Regions from separate parts of the Brevibacillus sp. FSL K6-0770 genome, predicted to be linked through region 1. Evidence: riboswitches for the same ligand, from Rfam matches in the RefSeq annotation. Region 1 holds a riboswitch; the other holds the start of a gene.
The links. A riboswitch is a leader RNA that binds a small molecule or an ion and turns the genes downstream of it on or off. The one in region 1 is predicted to bind glycine.
Positions count from the first base shown of each region.

Region 2: another riboswitch for glycine. It lies ahead of gcvT (glycine cleavage system aminomethyltransferase GcvT); the one in region 1 lies ahead of NST23_RS07335 (amino acid permease).

Region 1 is NZ_JBBOBQ010000001.1:1,469,637-1,485,015, forward strand. Features, by position in the region: gene NST23_RS07300 (DUF5701 family protein) at 1-123, opposite strand, end outside; gene NST23_RS07305 (MerR family DNA-binding transcriptional regulator) at 263-967, shown strand; gene NST23_RS07310 (putative bifunctional diguanylate cyclase/phosphodiesterase) at 1,007-1,846, opposite strand; gene NST23_RS07315 (response regulator transcription factor) at 1,996-2,712, opposite strand; gene NST23_RS07320 (response regulator) at 2,859-5,801, opposite strand; gene NST23_RS07325 (hypothetical protein) at 5,926-6,264, shown strand; gene NST23_RS07330 (sigma-54 interaction domain-containing protein) at 6,285-7,886, shown strand; gene NST23_RS07335 (amino acid permease) at 7,988-9,361, opposite strand; glycine riboswitch at 9,700-9,758, opposite strand; glycine riboswitch at 9,762-9,861, opposite strand; gene NST23_RS07340 (iron-containing alcohol dehydrogenase) at 10,267-11,412, shown strand; gene NST23_RS07345 (hypothetical protein) at 11,427-12,809, shown strand; gene NST23_RS07350 (NAD-dependent succinate-semialdehyde dehydrogenase) at 12,875-14,248, shown strand; gene NST23_RS07355 (metal ABC transporter ATP-binding protein) at 14,543-15,286, shown strand; gene NST23_RS07360 (metal ABC transporter permease) at 15,286-15,379, shown strand, end outside.
Region 2 is NZ_JBBOBQ010000001.1:2,320,817-2,336,195, forward strand. Features, by position in the region: gene NST23_RS11345 (stalk domain-containing protein) at 13-1,881, shown strand; gene NST23_RS11350 (shikimate kinase) at 1,878-2,399, shown strand; gene NST23_RS11355 (YqzE family protein) at 2,465-2,626, shown strand; gene NST23_RS11360 (YkuS family protein) at 2,664-2,918, shown strand; gene NST23_RS11365 (hypothetical protein) at 3,016-3,864, opposite strand; gene NST23_RS11370 (YqhG family protein) at 3,974-5,098, opposite strand; gene NST23_RS11375 (DEAD/DEAH box helicase) at 5,141-6,841, opposite strand; glycine riboswitch at 7,062-7,158, shown strand; glycine riboswitch at 7,159-7,275, shown strand; gene gcvT (glycine cleavage system aminomethyltransferase GcvT) at 7,367-8,467, shown strand; gene gcvPA (aminomethyl-transferring glycine dehydrogenase subunit GcvPA) at 8,514-9,866, shown strand; gene gcvPB (aminomethyl-transferring glycine dehydrogenase subunit GcvPB) at 9,859-11,328, shown strand; gene NST23_RS11395 (undecaprenyldiphospho-muramoylpentapeptide beta-N-acetylglucosaminyltransferase) at 11,436-12,509, shown strand; gene NST23_RS11400 (lipoate--protein ligase family protein) at 12,586-13,416, shown strand; gene dat (D-amino-acid transaminase) at 13,510-14,361, opposite strand; gene NST23_RS11410 (M28 family peptidase) at 14,715-15,379, shown strand, end outside.

The DNA.
Region 1 (15,379 bases):
CCGGGCAATGCTAGGATACCCTTTTGCAACGAGATTGGTAACTTGGCGTTCAAATTCCATTTCCAACAGGTCAAAGACGATGGGAAACCCCTCCTTCGATATGCGCATCACTAACGAGGACATTTTTCCTTTTCATCTTACAACATGGATGCTAATTCGAAGGTTTGATCAGAAGTTTTGTTGAATAAATAGGGGAGAGTTGCTCAAACGTTATAAGCGAGCTTTAAACCAGGAACAAATGAAGAGAGGGGTCCACGAAAAAATGCGGCCGATTGACATTGCGCGAAAATTGAAGCTGAGCACAAGCGCCTTGCGCAACTACGAAGCGCAAGGACTTGTTCCGCCAGTGGAACGGTCTGCGGGCGGCTATCGTTTGTATACCGCCGAGCACGTTGCCTATTTTACTTGTATACAGGCTATGTCGCCCGGGTTCGGGATGGAGGTGACTGCGGAAGTTGTGCGGAACGTTCAAGCAAGGCAGCTCGATGCGGCGCTATGGCGCGTGAATGAGGTGCAAGCCCTTTTGCAACGGGACAAGCAACTGGCAGAAAGCAACATGCGGATGTTCTGCGAGCTGGATGGCAAGCAAACGCAAGCAGAGTCTGGCGAAGCGTGGCTGACGATCAAGGAAGCTTCCCGAAAAACAGGGCTTCCCAGCTCGACGATTCGCCATTGGGAGAAAACAGGGCTGATTACAACCACGCGCGATCCGCAAAATGGCTATCGGTTGTTCAATCGCTCGCATATCCGAAAAATTATGCTTTTGCAAGCGTTGCGCGCGCAGGTGTATTCGCCAACGGTTGTAGAGCTGAAAAATGCCATTGCTCACATGAGGGAAGACGATGTTTTAGAGGCGAGAAAAATCGCCACGGACTTCTTGCAGTATTTGCATCGGGTCAACTGCTGGCAAATGCGCGGAATCCATGCTCTCTATGATCTGTGCCGATTGGTAAAGCTGGTTGAATGAGAGGAGGGTGCCTTCGGTTCGGTAACCGAAGCTTTTTCATCATGTATGCAGAAACTTGTTTTCCTGCTTCCATTCTACTTTGCGGAAAAACAGGGGCAACTCGCTTTCGTGCAACGGTTTGCTGATCAGAAAGCCTTGCACAAAATCACATTTCCACTTTTGCAGGCTATGGAGCTGTTCAAACGTCTCGATGCCTTCAGCGACGACAGTGAGCCCCAGTTTGCGCGCCAGTGAAATGATCCATTCGACGAGTACCGTTCCTTCATAATGATTGGCAATATGAGCGACAAATGACCGATCGACTTTAATAGTTGAGAGGGGGAGAGTCGTGATGTATTCAAGCGAGGAGTATTCCGTCCCGAAATCATCCAATACGATTTTGATGCCGTGGTTAGCGAATTTTTTCAAAGTATCGATCCGTCTGTCCTTGAGCGAGATTCTGTCCCGTTCTGTCAATTCCAGCTCCAATGATTGAGGGGAGAGAGCTGTTTTCTGCAAAATGCCGCATACCCGATCGAAGAAGAGAGAGTCTTGCAATTGCAGGCCCGAGATGTTGACTGACATGACGGAAGTGGGCATGTACTTTTCTTGAATTTGCTTGTTTTTTTGGCAAGCGGTCTGGATGACCCAGTCACCGATGGAATAAATCAGTCCGATCTCTTCGGCGAGCGGGATAAATTCCGTAGGGGAGATCGGTCCGAAGAGCGGATGGTGCCATCTGAGCAAAGCTTCAAAACCGCGTACGTTGCCAGAGACGGTTTCGAACTGCGGTTGGTAATGCAAAGTCAGCTGTTCAAGCCGTACTGCTTCTTGCAAATCATTGGCCAGTCTCAGCTTGTGCTCCAGATCCTCGCTCGTCAGTAACGATGTAAACTCCATGTTTTATTTACCCTCCATTTTGCGTCCATTTCTTCTGGGATTGATTATGCACGGGATGTATTAGATAAGTTTCTGTCTATGTATTAGGATAGTGTGAAATAATCTCAAAAAAATAGCACCATCTCGCAGGAGACGATGCCATTTGTCTGCTAGTTTTTAGAAACGAACTTGTATCCTACACCCCAAACGGTGCGGATGTATTTCGGTTCCTTCGGATTGTCTTCGATTTTTTTGCGCAGGTTGGCGATGTGAACATCGATGGCCCGATCTGTCACAAAAGAATCGAAACCGCGCAGTTCGTAGAGCAATTCCTCCCGACTGAATACTTTTCCCTCATTTGTAATGAACAGACGCATAATCTCAAATTCGGAAAAAGTCGTTTCGACGTGAAACTGATTGACAAAGATCGCCCTGCGCTCCAAATCGAGCAGGAAAGTATTCTCGGAACTCGCGACTGCTGTGTCAGCCTGTTCCCCGCTTTCTGGGGCAGCAGGCTGTTGGTATTGGTGGGTTCGTCTGATCATGGCTCCGATTTTTGCGGAAATCTCTCGCAAGGAAAAAGGCTTGCAAATATAATCGTCCGCTCCAGCTTGCAAAGCCTCTACGCGATCGGATACGTCTGTCTTCATCGAGACAATCAGGATGGGAGCAACGGAAAAGGTGCGCAGCTCGCTGCATATCCTGGTACCGCTCATATCCGGCAGAATCATGTCCACGAGGATGACATCTGGAGCAAATGATTGCGCCATGTCCAAGCCTTTCTGTCCATGATCCGCTATTTTTACAGAATAGCCTTCTTCGGTTAAATACATGGCCAGCATTTCGCCCATAATCTGATCGTCTTCGATAATCAATAGGTTGTACATCAGATTCCTCACTCTTTCTGGGAGAAAGTTATTCGTAAAAATGGGAAAGAGCTAGCAATTTTTCGTTTTTTCCTAATACTTTTCTCATATTTTAGCAAAAAAGCGAGGAGAATGGACCTAATTTCATGAAAAATGCTAAAAAAATGTTAGGAGATTGCCAGAGTTTCTTGCCATTCGTTTGCTAACGCTAACACTTCGTTCAACTGCCATTCCAGTTCGCTCATAAATTCTTGATAATCGTTCGGATTTACAGAAGCAGAAAGCTGCGCCTCCATTTTTCTTGATAAAAGAAGCAATCTTTGTGCAGACAAATTTCCCGCAACACCACTGAGAGTGTGAATCATTCTTCTTGCTTCCTGGAAGTTTCCTGCGAGAAACGCCGTTTGGAGGTTTGATGTAAAATCCGAATATTCTTTAGTGAATGAACGGAGAATTTGCGTGTATATCGGGATTTTTCCATCCAGTCGCTCCAGTGCGAGCGAAACATCCAGACAAGGTACGGGAATTGCTCGCTTCAATGTTTCCTTCATCTCGCCCAAATGAATCGGCTTGGTAATGACGCCGTTCATCCCCGAACGGTAGCAATTGTCGTGTTCGGCTTTAATGACGCTCGCCGTCATCGCAATAATGGGCAGGCTGGCGTACTGTTTGTGCTGGCGGATGCGGATCGTCGCTTCACAACCGTCCATCTCCGGCATGTGGACATCCATGAGAATCAGATCCCATTTTCTCGTCTCCAAAAGCTCCAGCACTTCTTGCCCGTTTTTGGCAACGGTCACAGCGTAACCTTCGCGCCGGAGGAACTCGACCGCTACCAGCTGATTGATCTCGTTGTCCTCTGCCAGCAAAATTTTGCCGCGATATCCGGGGAAGAGGACGTTTTCGTAAGGAGCGGACTGCGGCTTCTGCAAAGTCTCGGTCACATGTGTTTCCTTGTGCTCCTGTGCCCCCAGTATCGCGCGCGCTACATCCATCCGGTTAATCGGCTTGATCAGAACAGCGTCAGGCTGGGCGGATTCCTCCAGGGAGGCCAGCTCGTCGCGGCCGTACTCTGTCGTCATGGCAATTGTCGCTGCGTCGCATAGCTCGGCGAGCGCGTGCAGCCGCTGCAACGATTCTACGCCGTACATGTCTTCCGCTTCCATGTCGACGAACACAAAGCGAAACGGGTTGTGCGCTTCAGCGTGTTCCAACAGCTCGAAAGCCTCTCGCCAGGTGGCGACGCAGATAGGCGAAAAGTTTAGGCCAAACAACATGTCAGCCATGCTGCTTCGCATTTTGTCGTGATTTTCCACAATCAGGACACGCTGGCCTTCGTAGCCTGGTGGCAGCATGGAGCCAGGGCTTTCGCTTTCCAGCCAGGGCGCGTGTTCAAACGGGAGGGTGAAGGAGAAGCAGCTTCCTTTGCCGATTGCGCTAGTCACTTCGAGAGTGGCGCCCATCATCTCGACGAGACTGCGCGAGATGACCAGACCAAGTCCGGTGCCGCCGTATTTTCTGCTCGTCGTGCCATCTGCCTGTGTGAACGGTTCAAACAGCTTGTCGAGCTGATCTTCCGACATGCCGATGCCTGTATCCTCTACGGCAAAATGCAAGTACAGCAGTCGTCCTTCTTCTTTTTCCAGCGTGATTCGCACAGAGACGTATCCTTGCTCGGTAAACTTGATGGCGTTGTGGCACAGATTGAGCAACACTTGCTCCAGCCGATGCTGGTCCCCGATCAGTTTGGGCAACATTTTCGGCGGCAGATCGAGAATGATTTCGATTTGCTTCGTCCCGAGGTAAATGCTCAGCATATGCGAGAGCCGCCGGACAAAATCGTCGAGGTCAAAGCTTGCCTTTTCCAGCTCCAGCTTGCCAGCCTCGATCTTGGAAAAGTCGAGAATCTCGTTAATGAGGCGGAGCAATACTTGGGAGGAAGACAGCACCTTGTCCAAGTAATTTTTTTGCATCACCGTCATCACCGTTTTCTGCATCAGTTGGGACAGTCCGATGATCCCGTTGAGCGGGGTGCGGATTTCGTGACTCATCCGCGCCAAAAAGTCGGTTTTCGCCTTGCTCGCTTCCTCCGCTTCTTCCTTGGCTGCCCGCAGTTCGGCCTGAATCCGCCGCTGTTCCTTCAACATGAAGTGCAGCAAAAGCGAGAGCAGACTGACCAGAACGAAAATGGAAACTTTGGTAATCAGGCTGGACAAGTCTTGTACAGAGTTCAATTGTCCGAGCGCTTCGCTGGCAGGCAGTACGGCTGCGACAGACCAGCCCGTGGAAGAGACAGGGGAGTAGCCGATGTAATAGTTGTTGCCGTCGATGGAGACGAGTTGCAATCCTTTTTGTCCAGCGACCATGCCTTGTCCGATTTTGGCCAGATCGCCTGGTTGTTCCGTCAGCTTGTGTCGGCTGACAAGCTCGGGATTTGGATGGTACATGATCGTTCCGTCTTTGGAAACCAGGATGGCGTAGCCCGATTCCCCGATCGGGTACGTGCCGAGCATTTGCGGAATGTCGTCGAGCAAAATATCGATGGCGACGAAGCCCAGCAGCCTTTCGTTTTCCTCAATCTTCATGGTGCCGCTGGTCACCATTTTTTTCGTGAGATAATCGGCGTACGGCTCGGAAAAAACGACGTCATTGGAACGGACGGCGTCTGGATACCAGGGGCGTTTGGTGAGCGACCAGTCTTTTCCTGAGAGCGTGTCGGTGTTGCCGATCGTGAAGTTGCCCGCATTGCTGGAAACCCATACAAGACCCAGGTTGTGGTCCAGCCGCTGGATGCCGTCCAATGCGGTCGCTACGTCCAAGTAATGCGGGCTGGTGAAGGCATGCTCTCGCGTCTGCACGGTTTGCAGGTAGCGCAAGATTGCCTGGTTGGTGCTCATTTGCCTGATCAGCAACGCTTTTTGCGCAAAGAAAGCGTCCATCCGTTCGGCCAGAGCCTGGCTTTGCAGGGTCAGCTTGTTCTCAATCTCGACTTTCATGATCCGGTTGGTTTGGGAGCGCATGATGTAGCCGGACAGGGAGAAGGCGACCACGATGATCAGGAGGATGAGAATGGTCAGTTTTCGGGCATGGCTGACGTGAAAAGTTTTCATGAACGACCTCGCAATCTGTGATGTACGTTGTTTTCATTTTACAACACAAATCTCAAAATCTTCCGGAAAAAGCGCGGCTTGCTCCCGATTCATCTAGTAAAATAGAGAGGAAGGGGTGACAGTCATGTACACCGTATGGAAAGTGAAATACTTGAAAATATCTTCCTACCTCAAACTATGTGTGGGAGCCGGTTTTTCACTGGGTCTCTTGATCGGACTTGTTCAACTGCTTTTTCTGTTTTTGATGCGTGCCACAGAGGGACATTCAGGAGCAAGCGGCATGTGGGACAGCTTGCTTGCCGGCCTGGCGAATGCGGCAGGCACTGTCATCGTCTATACTTTTGGCGCCGCGGTTATCAGTCTTATTTCTTATTTTCCTTTTATGGCTTTTCTCAAACGCAAGCAAGGAATAAAGATCGAAGGAATATTGGAACCATTTGAAGAGAGCGAGATCAGGTCATGACATCATGGAGAGAATCGCACATGCATCCATTGCGTCCAACGATGACGGTCGAGGAAGCCGTCGCCCATTTTACGCCAGACCGGAACGAAGTGCAGGAAGTATACAGTGAAGAAGACGAATTTATCGGCTATTTGACGGTAGAAGCGATCGCCCATGCGATTCATCGCGGGGAATTGACGCGGCCGATTGTCGAATACGTGGTGCCGGAAGTGAGCTTGCCGGATCGAAAGCGGCAGGCAAGCTCGCAGGCGCAGCTTCACGCTTTTTTCGAGAGTCCGATCTGCCAAATCGTGTTCAATGCGCTGTATGACGGCGTGTACATTACAGACGGAGCGGGCATTACTTTGTTCATCAACCAGGCGTACCAGCGCATTACCGGGATTCGCGAAGAAGAGGTCATCGGCAAGCATATGGGCGATTTGATCAAGCAAGGCATGATCTCCGTGTCCGCTTCGCTGGAGACGATCCGCACGCGAAGGCCCGTGACGCTGATCCAGACGATACGCAACAGCCGCAAAATCATCGTTTCCGCGACGCCTGTGCTGTCGTCCGCAGGCGAGATTTTATACATCATCAGCAGTGTCCGGGACATCACCGAGCTGATCCGCTTGAAGCACGAGCTGGATAGTCAAAAGCTGCTGCAAAGCGATGTGCCCCCTGCCGATCAGATGGGGCTGGAAGATGTTGTGCTCGGGCCAGCGACGCGCTCGCTTTTCCGCCTGGCTGACAAGGTCGCCAAGACAGATGCAAAAATTTTGTTGCAGGGCGAGACGGGTGTAGGGAAAAGCATGATTGCGAAATACATCCACGCCAGGAGCAGTCGAGCCAACGAAATTTTTATGGAGTTGAACTGCGCGGCAATCCCGGGCCATCTGGTGGAGGCTGAGCTGTTTGGCTACGAGCCGGGTGCGTTTACGGGAGCGCTCAAGCAAGGCAAGGTCGGCATTTTGGAAAGCGCCCATCGCGGTACGCTTTTTCTCGACGAGATTGGCGATTTGCCGCTGGAGCTGCAAGTCAAGCTGTTGAAGGTCGTGGAGGAAAGCAAATTCATGCGCGTCGGCTCCACGCAAGTGCGACATGTAGATGTGCGGATCATCACGGCGACTCATCGGGATTTGGCTACGCTGGTGCGGGAAGGGTTGTTCCGCGAGGATTTGTACTATCGGCTGAACATCGTCACTTTCGAGGTTCCACCGCTGCGGCAGCGCCGGGAAGAGATTGTCCCGCTGCTTGAGTCCTATCTGGAAAAATTCAACGAAAAGTACAACGAGCAAAAAACGATGACGCTGGAGTGTTACGAGTGGCTGACCAACTACAGTTGGCCGGGGAACATCCGGGAGCTGGCGAACCTGGTCGAGCGGCTGGTTGTCACGACTTTTCACAACACGATTGACGTGGGAGATTTGCCCGGCTTTTTGCAACAGGTGTTTCCGCAAGCGGAGCCGACGTCGTTGCGCGATGCGGTGGCACGACTGGAGCGCAGCATGATCAGCCAAGCGATCCAGACGCACCGGACGACCAGACTGGCAGCAGAAGCGCTTGGGATCAGCCAAAGTGCGCTCGTCCAGAAGATGAAAAAGTGGCAGCTGCACATCGGCAGCGAACCGGAGTTGAACGAATAGGAAAACATCCCGCGAGCGCCTGACGCCATCGCGGGATGTTTGTTTTACTCATGCAGCCACATTCGTTCATGAATGTGGTTTTTGGTTGTGTCGCTTACCGCTTACGAGTTTTCGGCAATTTTGACCTGATCGACTTTCGCTTTGCGCAGCTTGTAAATCACCACGAGCATGATGAACCAGACAGGTGTGATGAACAAGGCAACGCGCGTGTCTTCAGCAAGTGCGAGCACGACGAGAATGAACGCGAGAAAAGCGAGAATCAAGTAATTGGCAAACGGATAGAGCGGCATTTTGAATTTGTTTTGCGCTGCCAGCTCTGGTCTTGTCTTGCGGTATTTCAGGTGGCAAATGACCGTAATGCCCCAGATGAACAGGAAGCAAACCGTCGAGACACTCGTGATCAGCGTGAAGACGCCTTCTGGCATGATGTAGTTCAATACAACGGCGATGAGAATGACGACGGTAGAGAAGAACAGGGCATTGGCAGGAACTTGGCGAGTCGTGAGCTTGGTCATGGCCGCAGGCGCGTTTTGTTCTCTGCCCAAAGAGTAGACCATTCGGCTTGTACTGAAGACGGCGCTGTTACATGCCGAAGCGGCGGAGGTCAGTACGACAAAGTTGACGATTCCCGCAGCGGCAGCAATTCCGATTGCGGCAAACACTTGCACGAACGGGCTTTCTGTCGGAACGATCGCACTCCATGGGTAGATGCTCATAATCACGATCAGCGCACCGACGTAGAACAGCAAGACGCGGATCGGAATGTTGTTGATCGCTTTTGGAATGACGCGCTCAGGATTTTCTGTCTCTCCGGCAGTCAGTCCGACCAGCTCAATGCCGACGAACGCGAAGACGACCATCTGGAACGAAAGTAAGAAGCCGTTGATTCCGTTCGGGAACATCCCGCCATGGCTCCACAAGTTCGTGAAGCTGGAAGCGCCGGAGTTGGTGGAGAAGCCTTTGACGATCATGACGATACCGACGACGATCAAGGCGAGAATCGCGATGACTTTTACCAGCGCGAACCAAAACTCCATTTCTCCGAACAGCTTCACGGTTGCCAGGTTCATGAAAAGTAAAATTACGAGGGCAATCAACCCCGGCATCCATTGCGGCACTCCCGGAAACCAATACTGTGTGTACAAGCCGACAGCCGTCAAATCGGCCATGGCAATCGAAATCCAGCAAAACCAATACGTCCAGCCTGTGACGAACGCAGCCATGTTTCCGAGGTAGTCTTTTACGAAGTCGACGAAGGAATGGTAGTTCAGGTTGCTCAGGAGAAGTTCACCGAGCGAGCGCATGATCAAAAAGCAAATAATCCCAGTAATCAGGTACGCAAACAAAATGGATGGCCCGGCGAGGTGAATGGATTTTCCCGCACCCAGAAATAGTCCGGTACCAATGGCTCCACCGATTGCGATGAGTTGAACGTGTCTGTTTTTCAGACCTCTCGCCAATTTTTGTTGTTCCATGTGATCCCCCTCTTTCTCTCTGTCTGATTCTGCACAGTTACTTGGAAAGACAACTACTTGCTCGACGACTTTTTCTTCGCAAAAGTTTATGGTTCTTTATAATTCTCATAGTAACATAGCTGTACAGAATAAATACATCATTAAGTTACTTCCAACGAAAAAAACGCTTACATTTTTCAGTGAGTCCTTATTTTTTGCTGTTTGCTTCCGGTTGCTCCCTCCTTGTTTGCCCGAGTGGGGATGTGGCTGTTCCCCTGAAAGCGCAGCGATTTCTAGCAGCAATCCTATTTTTCGCCAATAAAAAAAGGAACGGGAAAAATAGGCTGGTTCCTATTTTCCTCTGTCCTTTTACCTGAGAGTGTTTAACTCCTTTGGTGGCCAATGGCTCTCTCCAGAGATGCGTCCCATTGCGGTCCTTTTACCTGAGAGATTTGTCCTGGGGGTCAGGATTTGCTCCTTCGGTGCTAAACGGTAAGTTTAGTCTCTCCCGCAATATTCATCCGCGATAGATATTCGCATGCGTTCTTTTGATAGTAAATTATTCCAAATAGCTTGTCAAACGAAAATTGCCAATTGACAGACTATTTTAAGCATAAAACATTTTTGACCGATTGAAGTCCAACAAACAAGGGAGATGGCAAGAATCAACAACAATTTGATTCGAAAGCAAATCAATATGATGTATTTTGATTTGAAACATGATCGGTGATCGGATGAAAACGGTTGCTTTTTGTTCCGGGCAAAGCGAGAGCGAAAAATGTGACGAACATGTGAGAAAAGGTGGTTTTGCGAGCGGAAATCTACCATTTCGCCGGGAGCAAACGAGGTTGGGTGCAGCGAATTTTAAGGCTTTGGCACGGGATTTGCTTTTAAGTGGCAGCACAGAGAAGGGAGAGAGTGACAACATGAACATTTCTACATTTGCTGCTGCGAACAAGCTGGTCACAGGCCGCGATTCGCTGACATTGCTTGCAGAGGAAGTCGCCCGGCTGGGGGTGCAGCGTCCGCTGATCGTCACCGACCATATTTTGATTCAGGCCGGGGTGGTGGCACAAGTCGAGGAGCTTTTGCCGATGAAGGCAGGCATCTTCCCGGACGTCAATCCGGAGCCGGAAATCGAAATCGTCGACCTGTGTGTCAGCATGATTCGCGCAGGAAGCTACGACGGGCTGATTGCGGTCGGCGGAGGAAGCGCGATCGACATTGCGAAAGCGGCTGCGGTCATGGCGACTAATGAGGGCAGCATCGAACAGTATTTTGGCACGAATCTGGTCAAGCAGCCGGGCTTGCCGCTGATCGCGATTCCGACTACAGCGGGAACAGGCTCGGAAGTGACCAATATCTCGATTTTGTCCGATACGAAGGAGCAAGTAAAAAAAGGAATTGTAAGCCCTTACTTGCTGCCGGATGTCGCTATCGTCTCGCCGATGATGACGCTGACGTGCCCGCCGAGTGTTACCGCTGCGAGCGGCGTGGATGCGTTGGTGCATGCAGTGGAAGCCTATATTTCCAAGTTTGCCTCCCCAGTCACGGACGCGCTGGCGATTGGCGCGATGAAGCTGATCGCTGTTCACCTGCCAAAAGCGTACGCGGCCCCGGACAACATCGAATCGCGCGAAGCCATGATTACAGCCGCGTTGATGGCGGGTCTTGCCTTCGGAAATGCAGGGGTAGGAGCTGTACATGCCCTGGCTTACCCGCTCGGCGGACGCTTCCACATGGCGCACGGCGTCAGCAACTCGCTGCTTTTGCCTTACGTGATGCGCACGAACAAGATCGCCTGCCTGGAAAAGCTGGGAGACATCGCCCAGGCGCTCGGAGAAAATACAACTGGCCTGAGCCTGGATGAAGCGGCGGAAAAAGCGATCGAAGCGATGACGCGTCTGTGCCGTTACGTGGAAATTCCCCAGTCGTTGCGCGAGTTCAACATCCCTGAGACAGCGCTTGCCGAGATGGCGGAAGAAGCGATGAAGCAGACCCGGCTTTTGAAAAACAATCCCCGCACCTTGCGGAAAAAAGACATAGAAGATATATATCGCGCAGCTTACTAAGAGGGGGATATCACATGAAGTGGAAGCAACGCAAAGATGGTGCAGAGACTCCGTATATTCCGGTTGGCCCGTTCAAAATTCGCCTGCCGTTCGTGCATTATCGTTTTGAATGGCCTGATTACTTGCAAGGATTGCTGATGTGCGCCGTCGATCTCGGCGCCATCACGTTGCTTGCCGATCACCTTGGCATGCCGTTTGAGGTCGGCTTGGCTGTCGTCATTTTAAATGGCTTCTTGTATTTGCTGCACCACTTGCTGGGCGATCCGGTCATTCCGGGCTGGATTACCCCTGCGATTCCGTTGATCGTGCTGTTTGTCGGGCAATTTCCCGAAGGGCCGGATCGGGTGTACGCCCTGATTGCCTTCCAGTTGACGCTCGGGCTGCTATCGATTATTTTGGGCGTCACCGGGCTTGCCAAACGGGTAGTCAACTTCGTGCCGAACGCGATCAAATCAGGCATTATCCTCGGCGCGGGGATTGGCGCGATCACCTCGATTTTTGAAAAAGGCGGGAAGTTCGACCTGTTCCCGTACACGATTGCGATTTGTATCGGTTTCTGCTTTTATCTCGTATTTTCCAAGCATTTTGAAGGATTGAAGCAAAAAGGCAAGCTGTGGGCGCTGCTCGGCAATTTGGGGATTTTGCCTGCGATTTTGTTGGCGGTATTCGTAGCGCCGATCTTCGGGGAAGCGAAGTGGCCGGATATTCAGTGGGGATTCAGCCAACCGGACTTCGCCACGCTCTGGTCGCAGTATACGGTCTTCGGCTTGGGGCTGCCGGCGCTGTCCTTTTTCATCACGGCGCTTCCTGCGGTGTTCGCGACTTACCTTGTCGTCTTTGGCGATGTGCTGAAAACGAAAGCGCTGTTATCCGAATCTGACCAGGTGCGTCTCGATGAAAAAGTCGACTACAATCCTGACCGGGCGCACATGATTTTTGGCGGACGCAACATGCTGATGAGCCTGATCGGACCGGATATTACGATGTGCGGCCCGATGTGGGCAGCGATGCAGGTCGTGGTCGTGGAGCGGTTCAAAAAAGGCAAGCAGGCGATGAACTCCTTTTTCGGGGGCGCAGGCTCTTTCCGCTGGGGAACGAATACAGGTCTGCTGCTGTTGCCGATCGTCAGCCTCGTTCAGCCGATTCTCGGTGTTGCAGTGGCATTGACCTTGCTCGTGCAAGGCTACGTCAGCGTGCGAATTGGCGTGATGCAGGCGCGTAGCCAGCGCGATTTGGGGATCGCCGGAGTCGTCGGAGCCATTCTGGTGATCAAAGGGGCAGCGATGGCTTTTGGCGCGGGAATTTTGCTGTGCGTTTTATTATATGGAAAAGATTGGTTGCGCGGAGAAAAAGAGAAATTGTTTACAGCCAATGAACAGGAGGAAAAAGCGGCGTGAAACAACAACAAGAGTGGAACAAAGGGATTTACGTGAATGGAACATGGCTGACATTGGACAAGCGCATGATCGTGCAAAATCCGGCGACGCTCGCGACGATTGGCAGTGTGCCGGACGCGGGTGCGGAAGAAGCGAAGCAGGCAGTCGATGCCGCGCAAGCCGCTTTTGACAGCTGGTCGAAAACGACGGCTTACGAGCGGGCCACTCTTCTGGAGCGCTGGCATCAGGCCATTGAAGCCAGACTCGATGAAATCGCCTACGTGATGACGATGGAGCAGGGCAAGCCGCTTGCAGAAGCGCGGGGCGAGGTGCAGTATGCCAACAGCTACATCAAATGGTACGCGGAAGAAGCGAAGCGGATTTACGGGGAGACGATCCCGTCGTCTGCCGTCTCCAAACGGATCATCGTCCAGAAGCAGCCTGTCGGTGTCGTGGCTGCGGTTACTCCGTGGAACTTTCCGGCGGCAATGATCGCGCGCAAGCTCGCTCCGGCGCTTGCCGCAGGCTGCACGGCCGTAGCCAAGCCAGCGGAACAGACGCCGTTGACGGCGCTGTTGCTGGCGGAATGCGCCGAGGAGGCTGGCATCCCCGCAGGTGTAATCAACATCGTCACTACTTCGCGGGCGGGAGAAGTGGTCGACGTCTGGATGGAAGATTCTCGCGTGAAAAAGCTGACGTTTACCGGATCGACGCCTGTGGGCAAGCTCTTGATGAAAAAAGCGGCGGACACCGTGAAAAAGCTGTCTCTGGAGCTGGGCGGTTTGGCGCCGTTCATCGTGGCAGAAGACGCGAATCTCGAAGCGGCTGTCAAAGGCTTGATCCAGTCCAAATTCCGCAACGCCGGGCAAACGTGCATTTGCGCCAACCGGATTTACGTGCACGAGGCTGTGAAAGAACCATTTTTGCAAAGGCTGACAGAAGCGGTCGCTGCGCTGCGCGTAGGTGTCGGGACAGAGGACCATGTCGAGATCGGCCCGCTGATCGATGACAGAGCGGTCAAAAAAGTCCGGCAGCAGGTAGACGACGCTATCTCCAAAGGGGCTGTGCTGCATGGCAATCCGGAGCTGGAAGGTGCGGTCGGCTATTTCTTGAAGCCTGTTGTGCTCTCGGAGGTCACAGACGAAATGCTCTGCATGCAAGAGGAGACGTTCGGGCCGATTGCTCCTGTCAGCACGTACTCCGACGACGCGGACGTCATCAGACGCGCGAATGCGACACCGTACGGACTGGCGGCTTACGTTTTCACCCAGTCGTTGACGCGGGCATTCATGTTCTCGGAAAATCTGGAATACGGCATTGTCGGGGTAAACGACGGGGGGCCATCTGTCGCGCAAGCACCGTTTGGCGGCATGAAGGAAAGCGGTCTCGGCCGGGAAGGCAGTCACCAAGGAATCGAAGAATATTTGGAGGTCAAATACATTTCGCTGCAACTGGTGTAACCAACAGATGACAAAGTGAATAAACAAAGAGCACAGCGCGTGATATGCGGGCTGTGCTTTTTCTTTATTCCCTAGAAAATGAAATTAAGGGTTGACAGTGAGAACGATTTCCAGTAAATTTTGCATCAGGGAAACATTTTTATACACAAGCATATTATTTTGCCATGGCGAATATTATTGGTTAATAACTACAATTTTGTGTATAAGCATATATAAGTGAGTCGGGACAACCAGAGCGGATGATGTAGCGCAACAGCGAGAATAAAACGACTGATTATTTTTGGAGGGAATCTCATGAATAGTGCTGTGTCAGTCAGAGAGCTTCACGTTTCCTATTTTGGAGTTGAGGTCGTGCAGGGTGTATCGTTTGCGGTTGAGCAGGGCAGCATGGTGGGCATCATCGGCCCGAACGGCGCAGGCAAATCGACCATGATCAAAGCCATGTTGGGGTTGATCGGAAAAGACAAGGGAGACGTCCTGTTTTACGGCAAAGAAGTAAGCGAGGTGCGCAAGAAAATCGCTTATGTGCCGCAGCGAAGCCAAATCGACTGGACGTTTCCGATCACGGTGATGGATACGGTTCTCATCGGAACATATCCAAGCGTCGGATTATTCAAATTTCCGAAAAAAAAGGAAAAGTTGTGGGCGATGGAGTGTCTGCGAAAAGTGGGACTGGAGGACTTCGCCAAGCGGCAGATCGGCGAGTTGTCAGGCGGGCAGCAGCAGCGCGTATTTTTGGCCCGGGCACTGGCGCAAAAACCGGAATTGCTCCTTCTGGACGAGCCGTTTGTCGGAATCGACGTCGCCAGCGAGGAAACGATCATCCATATTTTGAAGGAGCTTCAGCTTCAGGACAAAACGATCGTAGTCGTCCACCACGACTTGAGCAAAGCGAATGCGTATTTCGATCAGCTGCTGCTTTTGAACAAGGAATTGATCAAGTTTGGAGCAGTCGATGAGGTGCTGAACCGGGAAGTCATGTCCAAAGCTTACGCGCATCAACTGCAATTTCTGGAGAAGGCCGAGGTAACTGCGTAATGGAATTTTTACATGCGATCGGACAATATGATTTTTTGCAAAAGGCATTGTTTACATCAGTCGTGGTGGGAATCATTTGCGGGGTCATTGGCA
Region 2 (15,379 bases), 850 kb from region 1:
TTGGGGGCTGTCATGAAGACTTTGCAAAAAACAAGCTTATTAGTATGCATCACCATTCTCGTCATGTTTGGCTCCATCGGGATCATCAGCTACTGGCCGCAGATCTCGGGCTTTTTTCAAACGAGCCAGGCGACCGTGGCAGAGCAGCCGGGGGTCGATCCGTTTTCCTACGATCCGCCGTTGCCTTCCCTTGTGAAAGACTTGCATCCCGTGTATAACATTCAAGCCGAGTTGCATACGTCGGAAGCGAAAATTACCGGAAAAATGACGATCGAATTTGACAATCCGGGAACAGCGGATGTACGCCTCTTCGTCTACGATTATTTGTGGAACAAGCTGGCAGTCAAATCGATTCGCTATAAAGACAAGCCGCTTGCCTTTGAGCGGGGGCTGTCGACCGTCAAGCTGGCAAACCCGCTAGGCTCGGAATTGCGTGGAGCTATTGCCATTGAGTTCGAAAATCCGGTTCCGCGGAGAGGAACCAGGTTTGGTGTCAAGGATGACATTTGGACGTTGACGACGTGGTACCCGATGCTCGGTGCCCAAAATCAGCAAGGAAAGTGGTACGATCCGCCGCAACGCGTTGATTTTGGCGATCCGTTTGTCTACCATTACGCCGATTACAACGTGTCCTTTGTCTCGCCAAAAGGCTACAACTGGGTCAGTTCCTGGGGCAGAGGAAATGCGAAAGCGATTGATGGCAGCAAGCAGCAAATTCATTACGAGGGCAAAAAGCTGCTGAATTTCGCCTTGATCGGCAGTCCGCTGTACCAGGTGGAAACCGTTCAGATTACTCCAAACTTGTCTGTTGATATCGCGTCTGTAGACAAAGGAAACATCGAGCGGATCAAGGCGATCGCCGGATCGGTCTTTCCGACGTACACCGACTGGTACGGGCCGCTTCCTTATCCGCATGTTGCCATCGCGGAGACGAGCACGGGGACAACTTATGCGATGGAATACGCCAATCTCGCCGTGTTCAAGCGCGACATGTACCAGCGCAATCTGATTGACCACTGGCTTCCGCATGAGATTGCCCATCTGTGGTGGTATAACAGCGTAGCGACATTGGAAGCGTCTCACGGCTGGCTGGACGAGGGGCTTGTGGAGCTGAGCGTGTACCACTATTTGCAAAATCGGTACGGGGCGCAATCGGCAACGACCTTGCTGGAAGAGTACAGTCATGACGCCCGCCGTTTGCAGGAGCGCTATCCGGATGGCAAGCTGGACAAGCCGTTGCAGAAGTTCGCCACGGAAGAAGAATTTCATTGGACGTGGTACTCCCGAGGTGCCCTTTTGTTCGACCATTTGCGCAAGCAGATCGGGGATGACGCCTACAAGCGTTTTCTCCACCGTGTCCAGCAAAATTACCACGGCAGCGTGATCGGGGCAGAGCATCTGGATCAGGCGCTGGGCCAGACGTTGCAAGGCGAGGCTTCATACTTCGTCACGGCAACGAAAAAATCGAACCGCGAGGGCATGGGAACGGTTCAGCTGGAGCCGTATATTACGACTGTCATCAACAATATGAGCTACTATCCGTCCATTTCGGCGCGGGCAACGGGCGGCACGGTGTATTTCCCGTTGCGCGAGCTGGGGGAAAAGATGGGGCTTGCCATTAGCTGGGACAAGGAAAAACAAATGATCCGCATCACGGGCAACGGCTACGAGGTGTACGTAAAAGAACGCGAGCGTTTTGCCATTCGCGACGGCAAGAAGCTCGATCTCGGCCATCCGCTGATGGAGATCAAGGAGCGGACGATGGTGCCGCTGTCGTTTTTCGCGACGATTCTGGAATTTGATACCCAGTACAATCCCGATGAGAGAACAGTCAAAATACAAACGCGCAGATCGAGTGGAAAGGTGTCGGAAACAAAATGAAAAACCTGATTTTGGTCGGTTTTATGGGAACAGGCAAGACGACCGTTGGCGCTGCGCTGGCCGCTTCTTTGGGGCTTGCGCATACAGACCTGGACACCGCCATCGTGGATAAGGAAGGCCGCTCGATCCCAAAGCTCTTCGAAGAGCGAGGAGAAACTTATTTTCGCGATGTGGAGTCGGCTGAGCTGTCCAGGCTGCTGAATGAAGGGCCGCAAGTGCTGACAACGGGCGGAGGGGTCGTCCTGCGCGAGCAAAATGTAAAAGTCATGCTGGAACGAGGAATCGTCATCGCCCTGCATGCAACCGTAGAAGAACTGATACGACGGCTGAAAAACGACACAGCTCGTCCTTTGCTTGCCACAGGGGTGGCAGAACGGGTGACGGCGCTCATGGCAGAACGCGCAGGAGCGTACGATTTTGCCCCGATTCAGGTGGATACGACCGGAAAAAGCCTGGAAGCAATCGTGGAGGAAATTAAGCAGCGCGTGGTTGAAAGCACAGAAGACGGGAAACAATAAAAAGGACAGCGCTTTTGCCGGTGAACGACGGCGTGCATCTGCGAGTACGAAGGAGGTCACGTGCGATGTCCTTTCAAGAATATTTGAAGTACCTGACGAAATTGTTTGTGCAGTACATGGATACTCCAAAAGACGAACGGCGTCAGCGAAAGGCTCCACGTGAGCCTTGGTCTGCACGCTGGTTTGGGGCAATTCCCATGGCGATCCGGCTGTTGTGGCGCAAATAATCCTACACCATGGTAAGCGGACGGAGGGTGCGTGCGTATGGCGAGAGTAGCGGTAGAAAACTCCCTTTCTCAAATTCGCAAAATGCTGTGCGATAACGGCTACGATGTGGTTGATTTGGGAAACTGGCAGCAAGTGGTCGATGCGATCGTGATCACTGGCCAGGATGTGAACGTTCTTGGCGATCAAAACAAGACGATTACGGGTGCGCCGATAATCAATGCGGAGGGCATGACAGCCGCGGAAGTTTTCCACGCCGTGCATGAACGCCTTTCTCCAACAGATCATCACTGATCGAAAAAATGGCGTCCGACGGCGCAAACAACGAAAAAACAAGCTCTTCTGCACGCTGGCAGGGGAGCTTGTTTTTTTATACATACGAAGCGATATGTCAGCTTTGAGGCGGCCGCACCTGCGGGCTGGATACGTAAAATTTGCCGATCTTGTCAGCGTAGACGTAAGGGATAAAGCGCAGTCCTTCATCCCAGACCCCCACATAGGCAGATTGGTCGTTCCACAAATGGAGCGAGCCGACAGCGTAAGGAGCCAGCACCTGGGCGTGGTACAAGGAAACAGTGAGGGTAACTGACGCGTTGTTTTGCTGTTGCCACAGCTCTGACCACGTAACGGCGCTGCCGCGTTGCATTTGGTTGAACCAGCCGATCTGGTCGAACGGGTCTGTCTGCGCCGATTGCAAAGTGCGGGTCTGGGTCAGTTTTTGTCCTGTCTGCACCAGATTTTGCAGCACGGTTGGTTCGTTGGCTGCAAACGAAGCGGGATAAGCTTCGCCTGTTTTGGCGTTCACCATTTGCGCCGAAGACTGGCGGGCAATCAGCCAGTGGGAAGCGAATCCGTCGTAGACTGGCTCAGCGGCAATTTCCCGGGGAGCGAAGGCATCGTCGAACAAAATGTATTCCCCGACGCCGTATTCGAGCAAGACGAATTTTTCCGGGACATTCGATTCGACTGTTTCTCCGACGACCAGATAGCCTACTTGCTTGTCGGCTTTTTTGATGCTGACCAGCCATTGATGCTGGTTCGGGCCGAGCGTCTGTACTTCTGTATCAGCTTTTTGCCACTCTTTGAATTGCGGATCACGGCTTGCGAGCTCTTTCATCCAGGTCTGGATTTGAGCCTGAAACGCTTTTTCCCAGCCGCCTTGCTCCTCGGCATGAACGGGCCAGGAGATCAATACGAAAGACAAGAGGACCCCGAGAAAGGGCAGAAATCGTCTGGTCACAAACATGCACCACCTTTTGCGCTGGCTATCCTATTCCTATTGTAACCAGCTATGACAAAAAGATTTGTTGCAACTTGTCACTCCTCTCACACTACTTCTCGTTGATCTTTTACATGATTCGCCCGTTTGCGGGAAGATGGCGCACCGTTTTTGCGCCAGAAAGCTTTTGAACAGGCGGGTTCGAGTGCAAGTAAAACAGCCCGCCGTTAATGAAGTGAACCTCGATGCGCGGTTCATACTGCCAGCGCAGCTCGTCCATTCGCCGCTGTTTTTCTTCTTCCGGCGTGCTTTTTTTCCACTCTTCCTGATTGATTTCTTCCCGTGGTGTCACCTGAATCCCATTCGCACGTAAAAAGTCGAGGATTCGCCCGCCAGATGAGCGGTATTCGTCAATGGTTTGCGCTGCTTCGACAACAGGCTCCGCGACAGGAGGAGCTTCCGTTTGCGGGAGGGGAACGATGGCTTGCGCTGCTTGCGGCTCCTCGGCTTTTTCCGCTTCTTCGTCGTCCGCATCAGCCTGCTCTGCTTGCGGCTCCCGCTTCGCCAGTTCTTCGTAGTAGGCGGCGAGAATGTCCAGTTCTTCCGCCAAGCGGGCTTTTGCCTCGGCAGCCCACGCTTGGTCTTCCTTGGCGATGACCGCTTCGGCTTCCTGGCGAGCCATCTGGAGCGCATCCTCTACGGAAATTTTCCGATCAAGCGTATAGAAATAGTCCGGGATGGCAGGGGAGAGCGGCAACTGAAACAAGTACGTCGAAAAGTCGTGCACGACCCGCGGCTGGTGCAGGTTGACCCCGAGGTAGAGCATGAGATCGCGCCGCTTGTCGCACAGAAACGACACTTTTAGATTGATGCCCAGCCACGGAACGAGCGGCGTAGAACGGCGTTTGCCCGTGGCGGGGAGCGAAGCGGTATTTTGCTCGTACATGCAGACGAATTGACCGTGCTTTTTCGCCGAGGCAAAAATTTGCTGCATGCGCCCGGCGCCGAGGTGCAGGTGTTCGGCACGCAGCCCATCCGGCATGCGGTCGGGGTGAAAGGCGAAGGTGAGCACGAGCGGCTGGTACGCCAGATTCATTTTGTCGACCCAGCTCCAGTAAAAAGGCCGGTTGCCGATATCTTTGTCGACCTCGACAGGCAGCTTGACCGTCAAGTAGTCGGGGTGGGATTCGACGATGTGAGCAGAAAAAGTCGCGAGATAGCGCTCTACGAATTGCCTGACCTGGTTGGCTTGCATCAGGGAACCTCTTTTCTTGTTGGCTAGTTGGGGGCATCCAGACTACTGCTCGGCGGCTTCCGAGAGAGCAGGGGCGACGTGCGGCTGGCGGCTTGCGCGAATCGCGTGCCCCATGTTGTCCAGCTTCAAAGCCATTTCGCGCGTGGATGCGGAGTCCATAATAATTTGCGTCAAGTTTTCTTCCAGCGAGGAACTCAGGTTGAGGCGTTCGACGATATCATCGAGTTCGCCGATGACCATTTCAAACAGATCGATTTTTTCGTACAGCAGTTTGAGAATATGTTCTTCAATCGTCCCGACCGTGGACAGATTGTAAATGTGCACATCCCGCTTTTGCCCGAGACGGTGAACGCGGCCGATTCGCTGTTCGACACGCATCGGGTTCCAAGGCATGTCGTAGTTGATCACCTGATTGCAAAATTGCAGGTTGATCCCTTCGCCGCCTGCTTCTGTCGCGATCAGCACTTGTGCGCGGTTTTGAAACAGATCGGTCATCCAGTCTTTTTTGCTGCGCTTGAAGCCGCCGCGAAACGGCACAGAGGTAATTCCGTGGTCATGCAAATATTTTTGCAAGTAATTTTGCGTGGCCCGATATTCGGTGAAAACGATCACTTTGTCGTTGATCTGCTGAATCAGCTCGACCGTTTTGGCCGCCTTGGAATGCGTCTCGATCCGCTTGATCATCTCCACCAGTTCCAGTATTTGCGCCCGCAGCAAAGACTCCTCGCTGGTGCGTTGATGCATGTTGTACAGCGTCATGAAGGAGGCTTCCTTGCTGGAGCAAACCTCGCGCTGGAGCGTGATGAGAGCGAGCGAATTGAACAGCCCGGTTCCCGTCTTGTACTGATCGTGGACAAAGCGCGTGACGCCCTCGTACAGCTCCATCTCCTCCTGCGTCAGCTCGATGGGAATCGACTGCACGCGGCGGCTGGTGAACTGGATGCCGCCGTCGCTTCGCTTGTTGCGAATCATGACCTTTTCGATTTCTTCGCGCAATTTTTCGCTGTTTTTCGATTGGCGCTTTCCCTCGACGTAATTGGTGGAAAACGACGTCGAGTGGCCCAGATGCCCCGGTTTGAGCAAATTGATCAGGTTGTACAGCTCGTCCATCTCGTTCTGGATAGGGGTGGCGGTGAGCAGCAAACAGTATTTTTTGCGAATTTCCTTCACGAATTGATAGTTTCGGGTTCGCTTGTTTTTGAGCTTGTGCGCTTCGTCGATAATGAGCATGTCGTAGTCGATATCGAGCACATGGCGGCGATGCGGGTCGCGTTTGGCCGTGTCGATGGAAGCGACGACGACTTCGTGCTGACGCCACATGTACTCTTTTTTTTGCGCGACGGCAGGAATGCCGAATTTTTGTTGCAGTTCTTTTGTCCACTGAATGACGAGAGAGGCGGGAACGAGGACGAGAATTTTTTTCGCCAAGCCTCTGACCATGTATTCTTTCATGATCAACCCTGCCTCGATGGTCTTGCCCAATCCGACTTCATCCGCGAGAATCGCGCGGCCGCGCATGTCATTCAGCACGCGTTCCGCCGTCTGGAGCTGATGGGGAAAAGGCGAGAGCAGCGGCAAGTAGTTCAGGCATTGCAAAGAATCGAACTCGCGAACCGCCATCGCTTCTTCTGCTTCCAGCGCCAGCTTGAACAGCTCCCACTTGTCCCATGGACCATCTTCGTGCAGCCGCTCGGTCAGCGGCGATATCCAGCTCGTGTCAAATGAAACAGGAACATTCGGCATATACGTTACTCCTTTACACAGCTCTGCCATAACTTTCATGCGTTTTAATAAAAAACTTAACATTATGGGTAATGTTCATCACTTTGTTAAGTATTTCTTGATCTGACTGTTAATTTGCATATTTTCAACTGTCGACTCTCATGGTAGGATATAGAGGAAGTTCGTTCATTAGTATGGAAATCATAGCAAAAACTTATGTATGACCATCTAACCAACGCGAATGATAGTAGCAGGGAGAGACTGCGTGAACCACTGCAGCGCCGAAGGAGCAAGCCGGTAACGGTGAATCTCTCAGGCAAAAGAACCTCTACTGGACGCAACTCTGGAGAGAGCTCGCATGTCGAGCCACCAAAGGGGAAACTTGCAAGCCCGGTGATCCCCGCCGAGCTTGATTGGCAAGGTAACTCTCAGGTACCAAGGACAGAGGAGGAGAAATGGGCACCTTTCTTTTGGTGTACCCGTTTTTTCGCCTCTGTTTTTTCATGGGGAAAAATGCCGACTATCTGCCTTTAGGAGGTGCCACACATGTCCAATCTGAAAAGAACGCCACTGTTTGATTCCTATGCAAAATACGGCGCCAAAACAATCGACTTCGGCGGTTGGGAGCTGCCTGTACAGTTTTCCAGCATTGGTCAGGAGCATGAAGCTGTTCGCACGAAAGCAGGTTTGTTTGATGTATCCCACATGGGAGAGGTGGACGTAAAAGGCGAGAGCGCGCTCGAATACTTGCAGCGCGTGACAACCAACGACGTTTCCAAGCTGGCAGTGGGACAAGCTCAATACAGCGTGCTTTGCTACCCGGACGGCGGTACGGTCGACGATTTGCTCGTTTACAAATACGCAGACGACCATTACCTGCTTGTCATCAACGCTGGCAATATTGACAAAGACTATGCATGGCTGCAGGAGCACCTGATTCCGGGCGTCACGATCGAAAATATCTCGCCGCAAACGGCGCAGATTGCGATCCAGGGGCCTTTGGCTGAATCGATTTTGCAAAAGCTGACCCAAACGGATCTGTCCCAAATCGGCTTTTTCCGTTTTGAGCGCGATGTAGAGGTTAGCGGTATTCCGGCATTGGTATCCCGTACAGGCTACACGGGCGAAGATGGCTTCGAGATTTACCTGGCTGCGGATCGTGCGGCAGAGCTGTGGGACGCCCTGCTTGAAGCAGGCAAAGAAGACGGTCTGGTTGCTTGCGGACTGGGGGCGCGTGACACGCTGCGCTTTGAAGCCAAGCTGCCACTGTACGGTCAGGAACTGAGCAAGGACATTACACCGATCGAAGCGGGTATCGGCTTCGCGGTGAAGGTAGATAAAGCAGTGCCGTTCATCGGCCAAGAGGTGTTGAAAGCGCAAAAAGAAAACGGCGCGCCTCGCAAGCTGGTAGGGATCGAGATGATCGATCGCGGCATTCCGCGCACGCACTATCCGGTCTATGTCGGAGAAGAGCTGGTAGGAGAAGTGACCACAGGGACACAATCCCCGACCTTGAAGAAAAACGTTGGTCTGGCCCTGGTCAAAAGCGAGCACACGGCGATTGGCACAGAGGTTGAAGTGGAAATTCGCGGAAAACGACTGAAAGCTGTTGTTGTTGCCGCTCCTTTTTATAAACGTGCGAAATAACCAAGCATAAGCCCACAATACATCCTATTTGAGGAGGACAACGTTCGTGAAATACCGCTACCTGCCCCAAACTGATCAGGACAAGCGCGAAATGCTCGAAACTCTGGGCATTTCCAGTGTAGAAGAACTGTTTGCAGACATTCCGGAAGAGGTGCGTTTCAAAGGTGCGCTGAACATTCCAGAAGCTCTGTCCGAGCCTGATCTGGTCAAATACTTCACTCGCCTGGCTAACAAAAACGTCAACTTCAGCACACACGTCAACTTTTTGGGTGCTGGCGTTTATCAGCACTATGCGCCAAGCACAGTCAACCACATGCTGCTCCGCGGAGAATTTTTCACGGCTTATACGCCTTACCAGCCTGAAATCAGCCAAGGCGAGCTGCAAGCGATTTTTGAATTTCAGACAATGGTGTGTGAACTGACAGGAATGGAAGTAGCGAACTCCTCCATGTACGACGGAGCGACTTCCTTGGCAGAAGCGGCTATGATGGCGGCTGGTCACACTGGCAAAAAGCGCGTCATCGTTTCCCGCGCGGTGCATCCGGAAGCGCGCGGCGTTCTGAAAACATATGCGTACGGTCAAGGCGTAGAACTGGTTGAAGTCGGCATCAACAGCGATGGCGTAACCGACACACAAGCTCTGGAAGCGCTGATTGACGAAAACACAGCGGCTGTGATCGTGCAATATCCTAACTTCTTCGGAAACGTGGAAGACTTGGCAGCAGTTGAGCCGATTGCTCATGGCAAAGGCGCCCTGTTCGTCGTTTCTTCCAACCCGCTTGCACTGGGCGTATTGGAAGCGCCAGGCAAACTGGGCGCTGACATCGTAGTAGGCGACATGCAACCGTTCGGTATCCCGGCATCGTTTGGCGGACCGCACTGCGGATATTTTGCGACGACGAGCAAGCTGATGCGCAAAATGCCAGGACGCATCGTCGGGCAAACGAAAGACGAGAACGGCAAGCGCGGTTTCGTACTGACGCTGCAAGCTCGTGAACAGCATATCCGTCGTGAAAAAGCGACTTCGAACATTTGCTCCAACCAGGCGCTGTTGGCACTGGCGGCTGCGATCACCCTGACTGGACTCGGAAAACAAGGCGTACAGGAAATGGCGATGATGAACCTGCAAAAGGCGCATTACGCGAAGCAAGCCCTGCAAGCCAAAGGGCTGGAAGTCGTCTTTACTTCCCCGTTCTTCAACGAGTTCGTGGTCAAGCTGTCCAAGCCAGTAGCAGAAGCCAACAAGCAACTGCTCCAGGCAGGAATCATCGGCGGCTACGATCTGGGGCTGGATTACCCTGAATTTGCAGGCCACACCTTGCTCGCAGTAACCGAGCTTCGGACCAAGGAAGAAATCGACACATTGGCGGCTGAATTGGAGGCGATCACACGTGCGTAACGACCAGGAGAAAGCACTGATTTTTGAAATGAGCAAACCGGGCCGTGTGGGCTACAATCTGCCGGCATTGGATGTACCGGAAGTAGAGGTCGCAAGCCTTTTGCCAAAGCACCTCATTCGTGAAACCCCTGCTGAATTGCCAGAGGTATCCGAGCTGCAACTCGTTCGCCACTACACCGAGTTGTCCCGTCGCAACCACGGGGTAGACAACGGCTTCTACCCGCTCGGTTCTTGCACGATGAAATACAATCCGAAAATCAACGAAGACGTGGCTCGCTATGCCGGCTTCGCGCAAACTCACCCGTACCAGCCGGAAGAAACCGTACAAGGCGCACTGGAGCTTTTGTACAACCTGCAAGAAGAACTGGCTGAAATCACCGGAATGGACGCCGTTACCCTGCAACCGGCTGCCGGAGCGGCAGGCGAGTGGACGGGTCTGATGATGATCCGCGCTTACCATGAAAGCCGTGGAGAAGCTCACCGTACAAAAGTAATCGTGCCGAACTCCGCGCACGGTACAAACCCGGCGTCTGCGGCTGTAGCAGGTCTGGATACCGTTACGATTGCTTCTGACGAGCGCGGTCTGGTAGACATTCAAGCTCTGCGCGATGCGGTTGGCTCTGACACGGCAGCGCTCATGCTGACCAACCCGAACACGCTCGGTCTGTTCGAGGAAGACATCGTCGAGATGGCGAAAATCGTCCACGAAGCAGGCGGCTTGCTGTACTACGATGGAGCCAATGCGAATGCGATCCTCGGCATTGCCCGTCCAGGCGACATGGGCTTTGACGTCGTGCATCTCAACTTGCACAAAACATTTACCGGACCACACGGCGGCGGCGGCCCAGGTGCTGGACCAGTCGGCGTGAAAAAGGTTCTCGAACCATTTTTGCCAACGCCAATCGTGGCGAAAAAAGAAGACGGCAGCTTCTACTGGGACAGCAACCGTCCGGAATCGATCGGCCGCGTAAAAGGCTACAACGGAAACTTCGGCATTCTCGTTCGCGCTTACAGCTACATCCGCACGATGGGTCCGGAAGGTTTGCTGCAAGTTTCGCAAAATGCGGTGCTCAGCGCCAACTACATGATGCGTCGTCTCGCTACGGCGTACAACCTGCCGTTTGACCGCGTCTGCAAGCACGAATTTGTCTTGTCTGGCGTGAACCAAAAGAAACTCGGCGTGCGCACGCTGGATATCGCAAAACGTTTGCTCGACTTCGGCTACCATCCGCCAACGATCTACTTCCCGCTGATTGTCGATGAGTGCCTGATGATCGAGCCGACTGAAACCGAGACAAAAGAAACGCTCGACGAGTTCATCGACGTCATGCTGCAAATTGCCCGCGAGTGTGAAGAAACACCTGAGCTTGTACAGGAAGCTCCGCACACGACCGTGGTAAAACGTCTGGATGAAGCGACTGCGGCACGCAAGCCGATCCTGCGCTATCAGCCACAAGCTTAATAACTCTCTTTGGGAAAAGCCGCCTTTTTACAGGGCGGTTTTTCTTTCCGAATGATGCTATCATGAACAGATGGGGTTGATCCGACTTTCGGGGAGAGAAGACAAACATGAGCAAACGGATAGTATTTACTGGCGGCGGGTCTGCCGGGCACGTCACGCTCAACCTCGCCCTCATCCCGCATTTTTTGCAGCGGGGCTGGGAGGTGGCCTACATCGGCTCGACAGAGGGGATTGAGCGGGAGCTGGTCGAGAAGCTGGACGGCGTGCGCTACATCGGGATTGCTACAGGCAAGCTGCGCCGATATTTTGCTTGGAAAAACTTCACGGACCCGCTGCGTGTGAGCAAAGGGGCTTGGCAGGCGTACCGTTTCCTCGCTGACTGGAAGCCGAACGTAATCTTTTCCAAGGGCGGCTTCGTCTCCGTCCCGGTTGTGTTCGGCGCCTGGCTGAATCGGCTGCCTGTCGTCCTGCACGAGTCTGATTTGACGCCAGGACTGGCCAATCGCCTGTCGCTGCCTTTTGCCGACAAAGTATGCGTGACTTTTCCTGATACATTGAAGCATCTGCCAGCAGGCAAGGGAATGCACGTAGGAGCCATTGTGCGCGAGGAACTGAAAAAAGGCCGAAAAGAGCAAGGGCTGGCCCTGTGTGATTTTTCTCCGGGGAAGCCTGTGCTGCTCGTCATGGGCGGGAGTCTCGGGGCAAAACGTTTGAACGAAGTGATCAGGGGAACGCTCGATGAGCTGCTCAAACAGTATTCCATCGTACATATTTGCGGCAAAAACCAACGGGACGAAAGCTTGCAAAAGAAAGGCTACAAGCAGTTCGAGTACGTCCAGGAGGAGCTTCCCGACCTTTTGGCGATGACGGATTTGGTCGTCTCGCGCGCGGGTTCCAATGCGATTTACGAGTTTCTCGAACTGCAAAAGCCGATGCTGCTTGTGCCGTTGTCTCTTGCAGCCAGCAGGGGAGATCAGTTGTTGAACGCACGTTCATTTGAGCAGCAAGGCTTTTGTGCCGTCTTGCAGGAAGAGGCGCTGAACGAGGCGAGCTTTTTGCAAGCGTTGAAAAGCCTTGCCGAAAAGCGAAGCGCCATCGCGGAAAAGCAGCGCGTCGCGATCGGAAAACCAAAAGACGCCTTGGCGCAAGTCGTCGCGATCATCGAGGAAGCGGCTCATTGAAACAGCGCATCCAAGTCTTGCCGCCCTTTTGGGAGAAGCGTACAATGAAATCGTTGTGAGAAGGAGGTACATACATATGGAACAGTGGCGCTATGTCGTAACGGAGCCGATGTCTCCGGCGATGAATATGGCTGTAGACGAAGCGATTTTGCAACTGCACAGCGAAGGCAAGGTACCGCCGACCGTTCGTTTTTATACGTGGGACCCGGCTACTTTGTCGATTGGATATTTTCAAAAGGCGATCAAGGAAATCAACCTGGAGGAAGTACAGCGGCGCGGACTTGGCTTTGTGCGCCGGGCAACAGGCGGACGCGCCGTTCTCCACGATCAGGAGCTGACGTACAGTGTGATCGTGTCCGAAGATCATCCGCGGATGCCATCTGGCGTGACAGAGGCTTACAAAATCATCAGCCTCGGATTGCTGCACGGCTTCCAGAACCTGGGGCTTGCCGCAGAGATGGTGTCGCTTGCCAGCGAGGAGGAAAAAGAAAAGTACAACTCGCCAGGCTCGTCTGCTTGCTTTGACTCGCCATCGTGGTATGAGCTGGTCGTCGAAGGCAAAAAGGTAGCGGGCAGTGCGCAAACGCGTCAAAAGGGAGTCATCCTCCAGCACGGCTCGATCTTGCTCGATATGGACGTCGATTTGCTGTTCTCGCTGCTGCATTTCCCGTCGGATCGCGTCAAACAGCGGATGATGGACAGCTTCCGCCAAAAAGCGGTGACGATTAACGAAGTAAGCCCGCGTCCTGTCAGCTTGCAGGAAGCGATCGAGGCATTTTCCAAAGGCTTTGCCTCCGGTCTGGACGTCGAACTGGTGCCGTCCGCACTGACAGACGAAGAGCGGGCGCTGGCAGAGGAACTCGCCGCCACCCGTTATGCGACAGACGAATGGAACTTGCGCCGATAGACAATAGCCGACAGGTGACAAACGTACAGAAAAAAGCTCGCCAGTGTGAACAATCGCTGGTGAGCTTTTTCGTTTTCCATCTGTTTCGTACGGTTAGACGAGTACGCTGTCGTGAATGTGCTGTTCAAACAAAGCTTGCAGCCTGGATGTAACCGAACCTGGCTGACCGTTGCCTACCGCTTCGCCATCGACGGAGATCAGCGGCATGATTTCTGCGGTCGTGCTGGTGAGGAACAACTCATCCGCTTGTTTGAGGAAGGCGATGTCAAACGGCTTTTCGTGAACAGCGATGCCGTTTGCCTGGGCCAGATCGATGACGACCTGACGGGTGATGCCGTGCAGGATCAGGTGATCAGCCGGATGCGTGTACAGCACGCCGTCTTTTACTGCGAAAAGATTGGACGAACTGCATTCGGTAATGATCCCGTCGCGGTGCAAAATCGAGTCCTGTGCGCCTTTGTCCTTGGCGTACTGTTTGACGAGCACGGCTCCCAATAGATTGAGAGTCTTGATATCACAGCGCAGCCAGCGAATGTCTTCTACGAGGGAAGCTGTCCAACCCTTTTTCAAATCGTCGACTGGCCGAGCTTTGGGGCGCACGAAAGCCATGATGACCGGAGTGATGGCACTTGGGATGTCGTGGACGCGAGGAGCGGCGCCGCGAGAAATTTGCAAGTACAAGGTGGCATCGTCCTGGTCGGTAATGTTGTTTTTCGCCATCAGCTCTTGAGCCAAATCGGTCAGTGATTCCGGGCTCCACGGCAGCTCCAGCTTGATTTCCCGCGCGCTGCGGAACAGGCGGGTCAAGTGGGCGTCCCATTGATACATGCGCCCTTTATAGATTCGTACGACTTCATAGATGCCGTCCCCGAAGTTGTATCCGCGATCTTCCGGATGAACCGCTGCTTGCCCCTCTTCCACCCATTTGCCATCTACATAAAGCATGGTGAGTCCTCCTCTACTGATTCCAGCCGCTTTTTTCCAACGGTTTTTTATTTGATTCAACATTAGCAAATCGTACCTCTCAGGGTCAATTTGAAAAGCGGATTTCCGCTATCAATAATTTAGCAAGGAGAAGCGTTCATCTATTAACTTTTTAAATGGGCGTCTCCTTTCCGACAAATCGACGAGTTCCTCGTGTCGCTGTGCATGTCCAGGCAGATTTGGGCAGAAGGAGAACGAAAGCTGTCCGCCGCTGACGGCGCGTGCTGGTATTTGACTAACTATTCTGACTAGACGCTTATGGAGCAGTCTGTCCATAATAAAAGCAAAGAGCGCCAGGAAGAGGGGAGAACGCCATGCGATCCGTTGGTTATTGCGCACTAGGAGCACTGCTTGTTTGCGGGAGTTTGCTGTCCTTGCCCTTCTCTTCGCAACAGGCATATGCGAATCAGGTTCAGACAGATGCAGAGCTGTTGTACAGCCATGTAGAGCGCTTGGCGAAAGCAGCGAGACCGCCTGCGACCGAGTCGGAGTTCGCAGCAGGGGTATACGTGGAGAATCTGTGGCGCGCCTATGGCTATGAGACAGAACTCCAGCCTTTTTATTACCATACATACAAACGCCCAACGGTCTTGTCGCTTGCGATCGACGACTGGAAGCGCAGCTGGGCGATCAAAGGATTGACTTTTGCCCAGAACGGGACGGCAACAGCGGACATAGTCGATGTCGGCTACGGACGCGCCAATGATTTTGCCAATGGAGCGGCGAGAGGGAAAATCGCGCTGATCAAGCGGGGAGAAATTCCGTTTGGCGAAAAGGTCAGACAGGCAGCGGCAGCAGGAGTGGTAGCGGCGATCATCTGGAACGATCGCGAGGGGGAGTGGAAGGCGACACTGGGCGAGCCGCTGGACATGTCCGTTCCGGTCATCGGCTTGTCACAGGCGGACGGCAGCCTGCTGCAAGAGCGTTTGCGGGATCAGCAGCCGCTGCGCGCAACCGTGAAGGTAGACGGAAGCCAGAC